Regions from separate parts of the Pseudobacillus badius genome, predicted to be linked through region 3. Evidence: riboswitches for the same ligand, from Rfam matches in the RefSeq annotation. Region 3 holds a riboswitch; each other region holds the start of a gene.
The links. Region 3 has a riboswitch for cyclic di-GMP ahead of B1A98_RS19360 (sensor domain-containing protein). Riboswitches for the same ligand answer to the same signal wherever they lie in the genome.
Positions count from the first base shown of each region.

Region 1: it holds a riboswitch for cyclic di-GMP, as region 3 does, so the genes downstream of both, B1A98_RS15405 (hypothetical protein) here and B1A98_RS19360 (sensor domain-containing protein) in region 3, are expected to answer to the same signal.
Region 2: it holds a riboswitch for cyclic di-GMP, as region 3 does, so the genes downstream of both, B1A98_RS03350 (methyl-accepting chemotaxis protein) here and B1A98_RS19360 (sensor domain-containing protein) in region 3, are expected to answer to the same signal.

Region 1 covers NZ_MWMM01000011.1:70,469-75,410, forward strand. Annotated here, with positions in the region: gene xerS (tyrosine recombinase XerS) at 1-80, shown strand, start outside; gene B1A98_RS15400 (glycerol dehydrogenase) at 217-1,320, opposite strand; gene B1A98_RS15405 (hypothetical protein) at 1,568-2,131, opposite strand; cyclic di-GMP riboswitch class I at 2,157-2,241, opposite strand; gene B1A98_RS15410 (mandelate racemase/muconate lactonizing enzyme family protein) at 2,527-3,633, opposite strand; gene B1A98_RS15415 (M20 metallopeptidase family protein) at 3,684-4,817, opposite strand; gene B1A98_RS15420 (YfcC family protein) at 4,852-4,942, opposite strand, start outside.
Region 2 covers NZ_MWMM01000002.1:69,165-74,106, forward strand. Annotated here, with positions in the region: gene B1A98_RS03330 (immunity 22 family protein) at 85-462, opposite strand; gene B1A98_RS20950 (hypothetical protein) at 818-1,252, opposite strand; gene B1A98_RS03340 (hypothetical protein) at 1,396-1,614, opposite strand; gene B1A98_RS03345 (hypothetical protein) at 1,876-2,187, opposite strand; cyclic di-GMP riboswitch class I at 2,232-2,317, opposite strand; gene B1A98_RS03350 (methyl-accepting chemotaxis protein) at 2,485-3,294, opposite strand; cyclic di-GMP riboswitch class I at 3,315-3,401, opposite strand; gene B1A98_RS03355 (GNAT family N-acetyltransferase) at 3,688-4,218, shown strand; gene B1A98_RS03360 (Lrp/AsnC family transcriptional regulator) at 4,375-4,815, opposite strand.
Region 3 covers NZ_MWMM01000029.1:1,999-6,940, reverse strand. Annotated here, with positions in the region: gene B1A98_RS19365 (methyl-accepting chemotaxis protein) at 1-510, opposite strand, end outside; gene B1A98_RS19360 (sensor domain-containing protein) at 565-2,679, opposite strand; cyclic di-GMP riboswitch class II at 2,798-2,881, opposite strand; gene B1A98_RS19355 (cupin domain-containing protein) at 3,409-3,960, shown strand; gene B1A98_RS19350 (hypothetical protein) at 4,253-4,744, shown strand.

The DNA of each region.
Region 1 (4,942 bases), on a different contig from region 3:
TTTATTCTAACCCGGAGCAGGAAAAAGCCAAACAGGCCGCCCGCCTGCTTGATAACAGGCGAAGCAAGAACACAGATTGAGAAAAAAGCTGTTCTCCCCCTGATGAAAGCGTTCATTGAAATAGCAAGCGACCGGTTAGGATGACAACCGTTAAAACTTTAAAAAGGGCGCTTTCCTTATCTAAAGGAAAGCGCCCCATTCAATATTTATAATAGGTTAATCCTGATAATATTCTGCTAATGCGTTTGCAGCGACGATGGCTTGATAGACATCCGCAGGCGTGACTGGGTGCGGCATATTCCCCATCGTGTCTCCTTCAGCACATGCAAGTTCTGCTACTTTGCGCCATTCTTCTTCTCTGAATTCATCCAGACCCAGGTCTTTTAATGTTAAAGGCAGCCCAACTTCTTTAATAAAGTGGATGACTGTTTCTATTTCTTCTTTTGGTGCATCTTCTAAAACAAGCTGCGTTAATAAACCAAACACCACTTTTTCACCGTGTTGTGCATGGTGGAGCGATGGAACTGCAGTCATTCCATTATGAATAGCGTGTGCAGCAGCTAAGCCGCCAGCTTCAGCGCCAACACCGCTTAAGTAAATAGTGGCTTCAATTGTATTTTCAACAGCGGGCGTAGATACTCCGTTATCAACGGCAATTTTAGCTTGAAGGCCGTACTCCAGTATCGTGTCATAGCACATTTTTGCTAAGCCTAATCCAGAAAGAGACGGTTTCAAATTAACCAGGTTGTCCCCGTTTTTGCGGTAACATGCCCGTGCTTCGAAATAAGTAGCAAGCGCATCACCGATGCCAGCTACGAAGAAACGGGTCGGCGCCGCTGCTAAAATGGCGGTATCCGCTAATACAACGTCCGGATTGGACGGTAAAAATAAGTAGCGGTCAAATGAACCATCTGTATTGTAAATAACAGAAAGGGCTGTACACGGTGCGTCTGTTGAAGCGATTGTCGGGAAAATGACTACGGGCAAATGCTCGTAGTAGGCAGCTGCTTTCGCCGTATCTAATGTTTTTCCGCCGCCGATGCCGACGATTACATTTGCGCCAGAGCTTCTCACTGCTTCCCGGTGCCGGTCAATTTCTTCCTGGGTAATTTCTAAATTAAACTTAGCAAATTCACTCTTATGCCCTGCCTCTTCAAAGGATTGGCTGGCTTCTTGACTGGCGCGCTCAAGAATGAATTCATCACAAATGACATAAGCGTGGTCCCCGTATGTTTTTGTATATGTACATAATTCCTTCAACAGGTGCTGCCCTACGATAAATTTCTTGGGGGATGTAATAGACTTTACTGATTTTGACATTTAAAACAATCTCCTTTAGTTGGATTTTTCAGCTTATTATTTGCTGTAAACAATTTAATTATAGCTAATTTAGCGCCGATTTGCTTCTAAATTGCCTGTCAAATGTCACGATGAAGGTCTATGTTTTGGGTATATATACCTGTTTTTCATTTCGCTTTAATGAAAAATCATATATTTTTGCTCTTTCCGCACTAATAAACAAAAAAGAGGCTGCACGGGGCAGCCTCTTTTTTGTTATACATCGATATTATGAAACCTTTGTTTCTTCTGGTGCAGGAGTTTTATCTTCTTCTTTAGGAGTTTCTGTTTTTAGTGCTGTTGCTTGCTCGACAAGTGATTTTAAGCGTTTGATCTCGTCGTTAGCCAATTTTTGCAGCTCTTGAGATTTCGCTGTTAACGCTTCATAATCAGCCTTATTCTTTTTATCTTTTTTCTTAGATGCAGCGATTTGTTTGTCGATCGCGCGTAATTTATTGATTTCAGCTTTTAGTTTTCCAGCATAGCTGTTGTACTTTTTATTTGCAATTGCTTTTGTTAATGCAGCCTCAGCTTGTCCTTCTTGGTTCACGCCAAAGTCAGCATTTATCGCTTTTGTGATTTTGTTAATTGCTGCTTCAGAAGCGTTTAAGCGCTTTTCAATGGCTTTTCCTTGCTGTGATTTAATTACCGCTTTTTTCTTTTGCTCTTTTTTCTTCACTGCTTGTGTTTTTGCCTTCTCTGGCTCCTGAGCACTTACTAAAGAAACCGATGATGTAACTAGCGTAAACGCCAATAAACTTGCTGCTGCTTTTGAATACCAATTCTTTTTCATTCCCATACTTCCTCCTCAATTGGGTAACGGTAGCTGGCTAGCCTGGATCGCGATCTGTAGCCCCTATAGCTTTGTGACATCAGGTTTCCCTGACTGTACCACGGCTTCATCATACAACAAAATTTTTAGCGGAAAAAGCAGTTTTTATCAAATTTTGAAGTTTTAACATATGTATAATTTGCGTAATATTTAAGGGATGATTGCCCTTTTTCTAAGATATTCCGCTATAGAGATTTTACGGTAATAAAAGGAGTATTTATCCTTGGGAAAGATCTCTTTCTGCTTATCTTTAGAAAATTCCAATAAAAAAGCCGGCAGCCAGTATACGTTTAATCGGTTCACTGGCTGCCGGCTTTTTATTTCTATAGATAAAATATGTCTCTGTTTGTAAGAAATTATTGAATATAACAAGAAAAACGTGTAATACTTTTGAGATATTCCTCGTCTACTTCCAAGCCCAGGCCTGGCGCATCGCTAAGTTGAATCACGTCCCCGTCGTAAGTTACAGCGGCAACGTCCCGTGAAAACATGAGCGGTCCCACCATTTCATTGGTTTCAATGATGGATCTGCTCATAGCCAGGTGCGCACCAGCCATGGTGCCGATGGCTGATTCCACCATGGACCCGACTTGGCAAGGCATTTCTGCCGCTTCAGCTAAATTGGCTAAGGCTAGAGCCGGATAGATTCCGCCCGATTTCATCAATTTGATGTTCAGCATATCCGCCGCCCGCATGCCGATGACATTCACTAAGTCTTGAATATTATGAACCCCTTCGTCCACCATCACTTTCTGCGGGGAAACCGCCCGAATTTCTTTAAGAGATCTTAAATCATGGGCCTTTACCGGCTGCTCGTACCAATCCACATTGCAGTCAGCTGTTTCACGAATCACTTTTAGTGTATCAATTCTGTTCCATCCTTGGTTGGCGTCCACGCGAAGCTGAGTCACCTCGCCAATGGCTTGTCTTACAGCTTGAATCCGCTGAATATCCATCGTCGCATTTGTGCCTACTTTAATCTTAATGTTTCGGAACCCTGCTTCCACATAACGTTGGGCGTCCGCTGCCATTTCCTCGGGTTCTTTAATGCTAATGACTTGAGGAACTTGCAATTCTTCGTGCGCTTTTCCGCCAATTAACTGATAAACCGGCTGCCCGGTGATTTTTCCCATTAAATCGTACAAGGCGATGTCCAGCGCTGCTTTGGCTGAAGGAACACCGTCGATTTTGCCGTTAAACTTTTTGTGAATGCGGTCAATGGCAAAGGGGCTTTCATTAATAAGCAGCGGAGCCAGTTCGTGCTGGATAACCTGATAGGTGCTTTCCCATGTTTCCCCTGTCACATTTTGGTCAGGCACTGCTTCTCCCCAGCCGATTACTCCCTCGTCTGTTTCGAGTTTGGTAATAATGGTCGGCATATCATCTAGTTGAACATATGAAATAATAAAAGGTTCCTTCAGCAGCAAGCGTGCCGCAAACACTTCCACTTTTTTAATCTTCATGAGCTTTTCCGTCCTTCCGCTTACAGCTCCTCATCAAGAGGAGTTGTTGATCACTGGTAATGCTTAATAATTTCAATAAATAATTGAATGGCATCAGGAAATACCTCTTCATCAAGGTCGAATCTTGGATGGTGATGCGGGTAGCGGCTTTTTTCGCCGCCGATGCCTACGAAGATAAAGGCACCCGGTCTTTCTTGTAAATAAAAAGAAAAATCTTCGCCGCCCATGACAGGGTCGATTGCCTCGAATGTTTCCCTGCCGAATTGTTCGGCGATGATGGACTCGACAAATCGGGCTTGCCCCGGATCATTGATGACAGGCGGTGTGCCAAGAATAAATTCCACTGTTCCTTTGGCGCCAAACGCCTGGCAAATTCCCTCTGTTAAGTTCACCATATTTGTTTGAATCGTATGGATCGCCTCGGGTGTCAGCGCCCGGATTGTCCCGATTAATTTGGCAGTGTCCGGGATAATGTTATAATTCGTTCCTGCTTGAATTTGCCCCACGGTAATTACTCCTGCATCAATCGGATTTAAGCGCCGGCTAATGATGCTTTGAAAGGATTGAATTACATGGGTAGCAATATAAATAGGATCAATCGTTTCGTGTGGCATCGATCCGTGGCCGCCGGAGCCTTGAATGGTTATCTCAAAATCGTCAATAGAAGCCATCATCGGACCGTTTGTTAAGCCGATTTTTCCTTTTTCAAGCCCTTGCCATAAATGAATGCCGAAGATGGCATCTACTCTCTCTAAAACGCCTTGTTGAATCAGGCGATCGGCTCCGCTGGGGGTCATTTCTTCGGATGACTGGAAAATCAGCATAACGTTTGGCTTGATTTGATTACTTTTTCTGGATAGCCATTCAGCAACGGCTAATAGGATCGCGGTATGGCCATCATGGCCGCATACGTGAGCGACCCCTGGTTTTTTGGAGATATAAGGCTTGTCGCCTTCTTCCATAATCGGAAGAGCATCGATGTCTGCCCGCAAGGCAATCGTCTTCGCTCCTTCTGTTCCTTTAATAAAGGCTACTATACTGGGAGGCTCATAATCCAATAGTTCAATATTTAATTCTTCTAATCTGGTGCGGATAAACCGGCTCGTTTCATGCTCTTCTCCAGAAAGCTCGGGATATTGATGAAGATAGCGCCGGTCTTCAATCGCTTGTTTCGTTAAATCCATGATCTCTTTTGTTTCCACGAGTAACTCCCCTTTTTTAAAATGGTCCGTATTGAATCAACTGAGCAATCACAAGAGCAACCACCGCAACGGTTACTTGAATGAGCATAAATGGAAAAATCCACTTT
Region 2 (4,942 bases), on a different contig from region 3:
CACTGCCCCCTCTATGTATTCTTTTTTAAATATAACATAATTAAGGAGTGAAGCGTCTTTTGCATGCGCATGATTAAGAAAAAACTATTTATATCTGATACTCCCTATATACTGCACGCGGTTCAAAGCGTTTGGCTGCTTCTCTCTGTATTGAAAATCGTACAGTAAGATAAAGCTATTGACGCCATCGTTCAAAGTTTCCCCTTGCAGCTCAGTAAAACCAGGAATCACGGCATCATCGTATGAACACCCCTCTAGCAGCGCCGCAAGATGATTGATTGTCTCTTCAAAAAACTCAGCTTCCATAAAATCCTCATCATAATAAGCAAGTTGAACATCTTCTTCAAATTCCGACGGAACAGCGTCTCCATCTTCATTATAAGAGATGAGAAGATACTGCTGAAGGTCAGCATTTGTTTTAAACGTCCCTGTCCAGAGTGATACATACCCGTCTCGTTCCATCTAATCCCCCTCCTACAGCTATTTTTGTCTTGCTTAACCCCCTGATCAACCACTTATGTTTCTCTTCTCCATCGAATACCTGCTGAACTATTTTATTTAAAAATGGGTTCCGGGAAATTGAGGGATGACTGTTTTTATCCAAACGCATTCAGTGAACAAGGCAGAAGAGTGAAAAGCACCCGCTTGGAATAAGGCCAAAATTTCAGGAGGCCTTTCAGCATTATTTGTGGAGCTTATGTTTGCCGCGAAACCCTTCTTTTAGTTGAATTATATCAAAATAACTAGTAAGATAGACTTACAAATATAGTTATTCGAAGAGGGATTCCCATGATTTCTGATACTGAATTGTCAATTTTTATAAAAGAGTTAGGCGAATTGATAGATGATTATTATCGATGCCCAGAAGAATCTTTAAAGGAAGAAATTTATCAAGACATCTTGCTCCTGGGAACTGCCATCTCTGCCGAGGATGAAAACTGTTCGTAATCCGCTTCGCCTCAACGCTCGCTTTCAGTTTTTCAATTCCATTAACCAGCCGTCTCGATATTCCCCCCTCATGAAGTTCATGTTTAGGAAACACTCGAATTGTTTTAAAACTGCACGTTTCATAGCACCTTAAAGCTATTGTAGTCCCCGGTGGCGGATAAAACCGAATATATCCGATTTCCTTACCTTTCAATTCTGCCATGCGCTTCACCTCCTCAAAGGCGTAAAAAACTTCATTGTCAAAAGAATGGTTCCGCCCTTTATAAAACTCCAGAACGCGTGGATTTGAAAGCCATTTCGCCAAAAGATGTTTATCCTCCTCTGCTAATGGCCTCACGTTTAATATACCCTTGAAAAACACCTCCAAGCTGTATTGTATGCTCCAATACAGCTTGGAGGTGTTCGATTTATCCCGTTATCAAAGACTATTCTAAAAAAGCAGCGGCTTTATCCTTTAATCAACGGAATCGCTTTCAAGTATTCTTTCATTTCTGCTGCCAAGCATTCTATTTTTGAGCCGTTACTCAATGTAAACGTCAGCTGACCGTCTTTTCCGGGGTCTATTCCCGTCACCCTAATTCCCTTCTTTTTGCATGTAAGCTCTACCTCGTGTTCAAACAAAAAATGATCCAATTGCTCATACGTTTTTATTTGCTTTAAATCCATATTTTCATCCCTCCGCAGGACTATTTCTTCATCAACTTTAGAAATTCCTGCTAATTTTTCTTTTTCATTGCCATCCTTACTAGTAAAATATACTTATAAAAAAGAGAGTCCAATCTAATAGGCAATAAAACAAGTCCCTCTCACATGAGAGGGACTTCCTGTCTGCTTATAAAGCTCGCTTGACCACATGCACCTGAGCGTTCAGTTTTCATTAATTGAAACCTTTTATATAACGGATCGATCAAAGTTCCAGCTTATCAATCAACAGGGTTCATCCTTGAGCAGCCCCTTCAGCTTTTGCTCGGCCGCTTCAAAATCTGTAGATAAGCCGACTAAGAAACGAATGATCTCATTCTGCTCGGACATTTGTCTTAATGAAAAAAAGACGGCTGGTTTATTGACTTTAAGAACAGTCATTAACTCAGTAGTCGGAAGAATAGAACAAGATCTTGTCCTGACAAATGACCGTAAGAAAACAATGAAATCAAACGCTGAGTCAGGGGTATCCGGACTAGTTTCCATTAAGGCATAAAATTTTTTAATGCTGCTTTTTAATTCTTCGTCTTGCATCATGAGTCCCTACCTTTAACGTATAGTTACCAAATAGGGAATTCCTATCTGGCAGCCCGGCTATCTTAGTGTTGTCCACCTTAGACCCGCAGCTTTGCGTCCTTATCTTTCAATAAGTTTGCCTTTTTCCCTATAATTATCGGTTTTAAGAAAATATTCTTAATACAAAAGACTCATTTTTGGCCGAATCATTAAAAAATTCTTCGTTATACGTTTCGCGGGCACGGCTTCAAGTTGTTATCTTCATTCCAAACAGGCTAAGAGCTCCCCTTTTTCTCCATCTGTTTTGATTTCAGAAGTTTATTTAGCAACATCCTCAAATTCTCTAATCCTCTTATTGAATTCAGATTGGGTTCTCATAATGGTTTGTTGCAAATCATCCGTTATTTTGCTAACCTTTTCTACTTCTTTTGTTATGTTCTCTATATTTAAATCCACATTTTTAATTGCCTGATCCACATTGCCGGCTAGTTTCCGCACTTCATCAGCCACTACCTTAAAGCCTCTCCCATGTTCTCCCACGCGGGCAGCTTCAATAGCGGCATTTAGTGCCAGCATATTCGTTTGCGAAGAAACATTGCGTATAATTTTAGAGATTTCACTTATTAATTTTGTTTGCTCTTTTAACGACTCAACTGCTTGTATTTTTTCATTAGAATTCGCTACCACTATATTGACCAATTCTGCCGGCATCTCTTTTAATTGGGCAATAATCTTTTTCGTGCTCTTTTCACGGTCTGTAATATCGGTAGCCATTTTAAGCACTGCCTCTACTTTGCCTTGTTCATTCAGGATGGGAATATAAGTGGCTTCGAGCCAAATGATATTTTTTCCCTTCCCAATCCTTTCAATTTTTTCTTGGAACTTCACTCCTCTTCTCAGGTTATTCCATAGTTCTTCATATTTTCCGCTGTTCCTGAACTCAACTGTACAAAATTGCTTGTGCTGCATGTTTTTCATCTCATCCACTGTATAGCCTAAAGTTTTAGCAAAATTTTCGTTTACCCAGATAACCTCTCTGTTTAAATTAAACTCTATCATTGCTAAATTTGATTCTAATGCTGCCAAAACCATGGCTTGATCCAATAATTGCGTGCTTGTGTTAATCATTTGTTCCTCCCTCTCATGTTAGAGGCAGCCCAGCCGTCCTAATCCATTTGATTTTAGACCCGTCGGCTTTGCGTCCTAACCTTTCGATTAGTTTGCTTTTCACATTCTTAAAATTGGCACAGCGATAATCAAGTCAGTTAACTTTCTCTTAATAAGTACGACAGCCTTCTGTCAGCTAAAATGATAGAAGGCTAGTTACTGTCATTATACTTGAAATGAAGAAAGGCGACATAAACTTCCATTGAAACCTTTTCGAACTTTCTGGATGCATGTATATGACTAACCATTCAAAAGCTGTATAATAATGGTGAATCCGAAAACAGAAGGGACTGAACTATGCGCAGATATCAATATTTTTAACTCATCCAAAAAACTCAACTGGAGGTAAAAGTATTGATTAAAAATTTGTATACCCAAAGGCTGCACTTAAGAAAAATGACTGTCGCGGATTCATCCAGCTTGTTTGACATATGGTCTGATCCTGATGTGACGAGGTTTATGAATATCGATCGCTTCACAAATGAAGACCAAGCAAAAGAAATCATCACTTACCTGGATGCATTGTCTAAAGATAACCAAGCGATTCGTTTCTCAATCATTGAATTGACATCTAATCGCATTATCGGTTCATGCGGATATAATTCCCTCGATTTTCAGAACGCCAAGGCCGAGATCGGCTACGATATAGCGAAAGCGCACTGGGGGAATGGATATGCGCCCGAAGCTATCTTATCCCTGGTAGAGTATGCATTCAACTCTTTGAACCTTCATAGAATTGAAGCAAAAGTAGAGCCGGAAAACCTAAACTCTATTAAAGTGCTGGAAAAGCTCAACTTTACCTTCGAGGGGACTTTAAGACAATGCGAAAAAGTAAAAGAAACGTTTATTGATCTCAGCGTGTATTCCCGGCTTAAAACAGACTAAATGTTGATTTATTTTGCCGCATTTCTATGACATTAAAAGGTTAGGCTGAAACGATCGTCTGCGACAGCCGGCGGGTATCTGTCTTTTAAAGACATAGACATCCGCCGGCTTTATGCTTTTTGTCCCTTTCTTCCCTCTCACAGAACGGGGCATCCATCAATCCGCTTCAAAACTTGCATGAGTTTGGACTTTTGAAAAAATAAAATGCGTGACCGTTTGCGCAAGCGGGCTGACACTATCTATGAACTCTTCCGCTTCAGCAAAAGTTTTAAAATGCATTTTCAGCATATAACAAGCATCCCCCGCCACCCGGTAACAAAACTCTACATTTGGAACCTTCGCTATCAAACGTTTAAAAGAGTCATAGTCGCCGTTTTTCACTGTGGCCTCGATGATGCATTGTATAGGCAAGCCTAGTTTCGCATAATCCACCTCTACTGTATATTTTTTAATTAGCCCAAACGACTCCATTTGCCTTACTCTTTCCGTTACGGATGGAGAAGATAAATTTACTCTCCTCCCCAGCTCGCTCATTGATAAGCGGCTATTATGATAAAGTTCATTTATTATTTTTTTATCGATCTCATCAATTTTCATTTTTAAAGAAAATTCTCCTTTATTCATTAAAACTCAAAAGTATGATCCGTTTATTCATTTGTAATTTAATGGGAATAGACCTTCTTATGTTTTATAATTAATTTATATCGAATATAGCAAGGAGGTT
Region 3 (4,942 bases):
CTGGTCGAAGGCTGCTAGTTTCTGAACGGCAAGGACTATCTTCATCATTTGGTTAGGATGCGGATGGAGTTTCTCCATTAATATTGTTGTCATAATTTGAATCAGCAGATGATGCGCAGCAATAAAGTGTTCTGCTGTCAGATGGATGCGGCTGTGCACCTGGCCAACCACGATTCTCGTCAGTATATATTCTTTATCGACCTCCGCTCGGAGGAGCTGCTCAACATACCTTTCCATTGTCAGCCTTAAACGCTCAACCGTAGAATGTTCCGTAATTATTTGCTTAAGATGATCTACAGAAGTGATATGCTCGTAAAATTGATTCACTATTTCTTCTTTATAAGGAAGAAGAATGGGCAGAGCTTCTTTTACATGACTCAGCGTTTCCTGGCTAACCCCCATAAATGCCAGCCGTTCTTTCACCCTTTCTCCTACAGTAGATATCTCTTTTGCCTCAGAATTATCCAAATAGTCCACCCATGACTTTGTCTTCTTTGAAAAAAGCTTCATATTTTTCCTCCCTCAATCTTTATATAGCTGCTCGTTGTCGTTAATGCATCTTTTTTAATCTATCTCCTTAATTCCCGTAGCTCTGACAGATTCTTTTAAATACTCTTCAAAATCCTGACTAGACAAAGGCTTACTAAATAAAAAACCTTGCCCTTGGCTACAGCCATCCTCTCTGAGAACGTCTAGCTGTCTCTGATTTTCAACCCCTTCTGCAATCACATTGATACCAAGGGTTTGCGAGAGAGTCAGGACAGCTTGCACAATTGCCTGACTTTCCTTATTTTGATGAATATCCCGAATGAACGAAGCATCAATTTTCAGCGTATCGACAGGTAAGTGCTTAATATAGCTAAATGAACTGTACCCTGTTCCAAAGTCATCAATAGAAATATGAACCCCCAAATCTCTAAGTTGTTGTAAAACAGTTATTGCATTTTCAATATTAACAAATATACTTTCTGTCACTTCAAGCTCAAGCCATTCCGGTTCCAATTTGGTTTCTATTAGAATCTCTTCAATTTTCCTTACAATATCAGGGTACGAGATTTGGCGCGCAGACAAATTGATGGATATCTTTAGCGGAGTATAACCTTTATCTTGCCATTCTTTATTTTGTTCGCACCCACGGCGCAGTACCCATTCCCCTAAAGGGAGAATTAATCCCGTTTCTTCAGCCAAGGGAATAAATTTATTGGGAGAAATCTTCCCCAGTTCTGGATGATTCCAACGCACGAGCGCTTCCATTCCAATTAATTTGTTTTTTGAAAGATCTATCTTCGGTTGGTAATCAATATGAAACTGCTCAAGCTGAATCGCTTTTCTCAACTCATTCTCCAATAAAATACGCTCCAATGATTTTTCTTCCATTTTTGCTTCGAAAAAGGCATATCCGTTCCGGCCTCGTTCTTTTACAAAATAAAGAGCGGTATCTGCTTTGCTCAACAGTTCATCAGCTTCCGCTCCGTCTTGTGGAAAGATCGCAATACCGATACTACAGGAAGGTGTATACAGCTGGCCGGCGATTTCTAACGGTTTTTGGAAGTCTAAATGAATCCGTTTCACCAGCCGCTCCAGTTCTTCTACATTGGATATGCCTTTTAGCAGGACAGTGAATTCATCGCCGCCTAACCGGGCAACTAAATCCGTTGAACGAAGTGACTTTTTAATACGCTCGGCTGCTTTAGTTAAAATAAAATCGCCATTCTCATGCCCCCATGAATCATTCACAAATTTGAATCGATCTAAATCAATAAACATCACAGCAAGCTGAGAAGAGGAACTTTTTGCTTTCTTAATCTCCTGCCGCAAATGCTTCATAAATAATCTACGGTTCGGCAGATCGGTCAAAGTATCATGATAGGCTAAATGATAAATCATTTTTTCCGACTTTTTCCGATCGGTTATGTCTCTCATGATGAGCACGAAATCTTTTACTTTTCTGTCCTCGTTCATAATGGGACTAATTCTTGTTTCCATATCCTTATACTGATTTCTGCTCGTTCTAATACGAAACTCTATTTGCGAAGACATTTTTTTCTTTTTAGCTAGTAATCTTAATTCAGTGTATAAAATCTTTTGATCTTCTTCATGAATCCACTTGAAGAGCGGGTTAGACTTTAGTTCAGACATGTCATGCCCCAGTATTGTTACATGAGAAGGAGAAATATATTGAAAGTTTCCTTCTTTGTCAATAATTGAAATCAAGTCAGCTGAGTTTTCCGTAATTAAACGGTATTTCTCCTCGCTTCTTCGCATTTCTTCTTCCATTTTCTTTCGAAGACTGATATCATTTCGGATCGACACATATTGATACGGCTTTCCCTGATCATTTAAAAAAGGAACAATCGTCGTATCTACCCAGTAAAAAGAACCATCCTTCGCTCTATTCCGCACCTCTCCCCTCCAGATTTCTCCTGACCCAATTGTAGCCCACATTTGTTTGAAAAATTCCCCAGAATGGTAGCCTGAATTTAAAATACGATGATCTTGACCTATTAATTCTTCTCGGCTATATTTGGAGATTTTACAGAACTGGTCATTTACATAAAAGATCCTTCCCTTTTGATCAGTGATGGCAATGATAGAAGACTGATCCAGTGCATATTTGACATCTTTTAACTCTTTTAACAAGGCTTCAATTGGTTTATTTTTTTCATCTAATGGCTCCATTAAGTGAGAAAGTTCAGAAAGGTCCGGTGTAGCAGGTGCTTTTTTCAATTTATTTTCCTCCCGCTCTATGAAATATATAATGTTTAGGTTAAATAAAATCCGACAAAAAACCGACTCTTTAAAAAAGAGTCGGTTGCACTAGTCGCTCCAAGCCATTCAAGTGCCCAGATATAAATGGCTTTTCATTGCTTCTCTATATGACTATTATATTTAATAGTAAATGGCTTAGTTGAATAATTCTTTACGAATATGATAGTTCTTTTAGCCTAAACAGTCAATAAAAAATGAAAAATACAGAAGAAGCAAAATACTCTCTCCCTCTTGATAGGTTCAGTACTAAAAAGATTATGGTAATATTGCTACTTTAAAATAAAGTTTGATCATTTTCTAATTTTTCGCTCCACAATCGTACCCGTTAGTTGAAGTACAACGACCTTTGCCTTTCAGCAACTAACTCCACCATTTTCATTGCAATAAAATTTCACGTCTATCAAATAAAGTTCTTCTTGGGGTCTGATCTCGAAAATGCGGATTTACAACGCTAAGCTACTTACAGGGTTAACAATGAATGGTTTAACAGCGATAAAACTTTTGAGACAGGTCATATGAGACACTAATAAATACTTTCTTTAAATCAGCCACCTTACTCTAAGTACATTCCCTTAACAAGCGCATAGAATAATTTAACAAACTGTAAAGGGATTGAGAAAAGTGTACCATGCTTCTTATATGAATCCATATTCTTATTATGTTGGTGTACCAATGTATAACTATCCAAGACAATCTGTTAACTGGACTTCTCCTAATGGGGTATATGTAAACAGATTTAATTCTTTTCGTTCTCCCAACGGTGTTGGAAGTACTTTGAGAACAGATTTTGGACCAAAACCATTTGTCGCGAATATCAATGAAGCAACGAAGCAAAACAATACGTATCGTACTGCTTTATGGACAGGAACACATTTACAAGTTACTTTGATGAGTCTCAATGTTGGCGAAGATATTGGTTTGGAAATGCACCCTGACGTTGACCAATTCTTACGTATCGAGCAAGGCCAAGGTATCGTTCAAATAGGAGAGACTAAAGGTAATTTAAACTTTCAAAAGTGTGTCTATGATGATTCCGCCATAATGATACCCGCTGGAACATGGCATAATTTAACCAATACAGGTAATATTCCATTAAAACTTTATTCAATCTATGCACCTTCACAACATCCACATGGAACAGTTCATGTAACCAAAAAAGATGCAATGGCTGCGGAAGGCCACTATAACTAATGGTTAAAATTTTGAATTGAAATATTTATTGTTAATTTTAATGCTAAATTACTGTGAATTTGAACTTTCTCCATATTATCTGAACTATTTAACTTTATATGTCTTGCTTTATATATGGTTCAGGAACGGAAATAGATTTTGGTTCTTTCCAACATTTGTAGGGAGAAATATGATTATAGGATATGGTTGGAGATGGTTTGGATAAATTCACCATATAATAAACCCAAATAGCGTCCATTCATTCCAATGTTTCTAATGGAATATAAAGAGGTTAAGGGAATACGGTATGAGTATGATAAACTTTAAATCTTTTCGTGGTTATGTCACCATGATTAGTGACTTTGTGATAAGTCAAAATGATGAAGAAACGGGTTGTTATAAACTAATATCTGTAGATAATGGTTCAGGAGCTTTAGTAAATTTTGTAGTATCGCCCACCACTTACTTTGTAAACCATGCTACGGTAGCAGTAGGTGATTGGATAACTGGATATTATGATGGAAATGCAGCAATTCCTCTTATTTTTCCTCCGCAATATCGTGCAATTGTTATGGCAAAAGAAACACCCTATCAAAATGTGAAAGTTGACTATTTTAACAATCAGCTTGTGAGTAGCGATGGGAAATTACGATTAAATATTTCCTCATATACTCCTATTTTATTGCAAAATGGGCAAACCTTTTCAGGAAAGCCTGTAAATCGAAATCTAATTATTATCTATGACTTTGTTACAAAAAGCAGCCCTGTCCAAACTACGCCCTCTAAAATAATAGTTTTGTGTTAGAGGTGATATTAAAAGTCATCTCAAATTTTTGCATGAGATATACTTAGCATTTCGTGCATTTGTTTTAAACACAATCAAATGAAAAGATGCTCACTCGGAAGACGTTTTAAGAAGTCCCTTTCTTCACTTCCTCCATGAGGTGTTCGGTACTCCGTTTTGCTAGGATTCTACTAACGTCATTTAAACCTGTGATGGAGT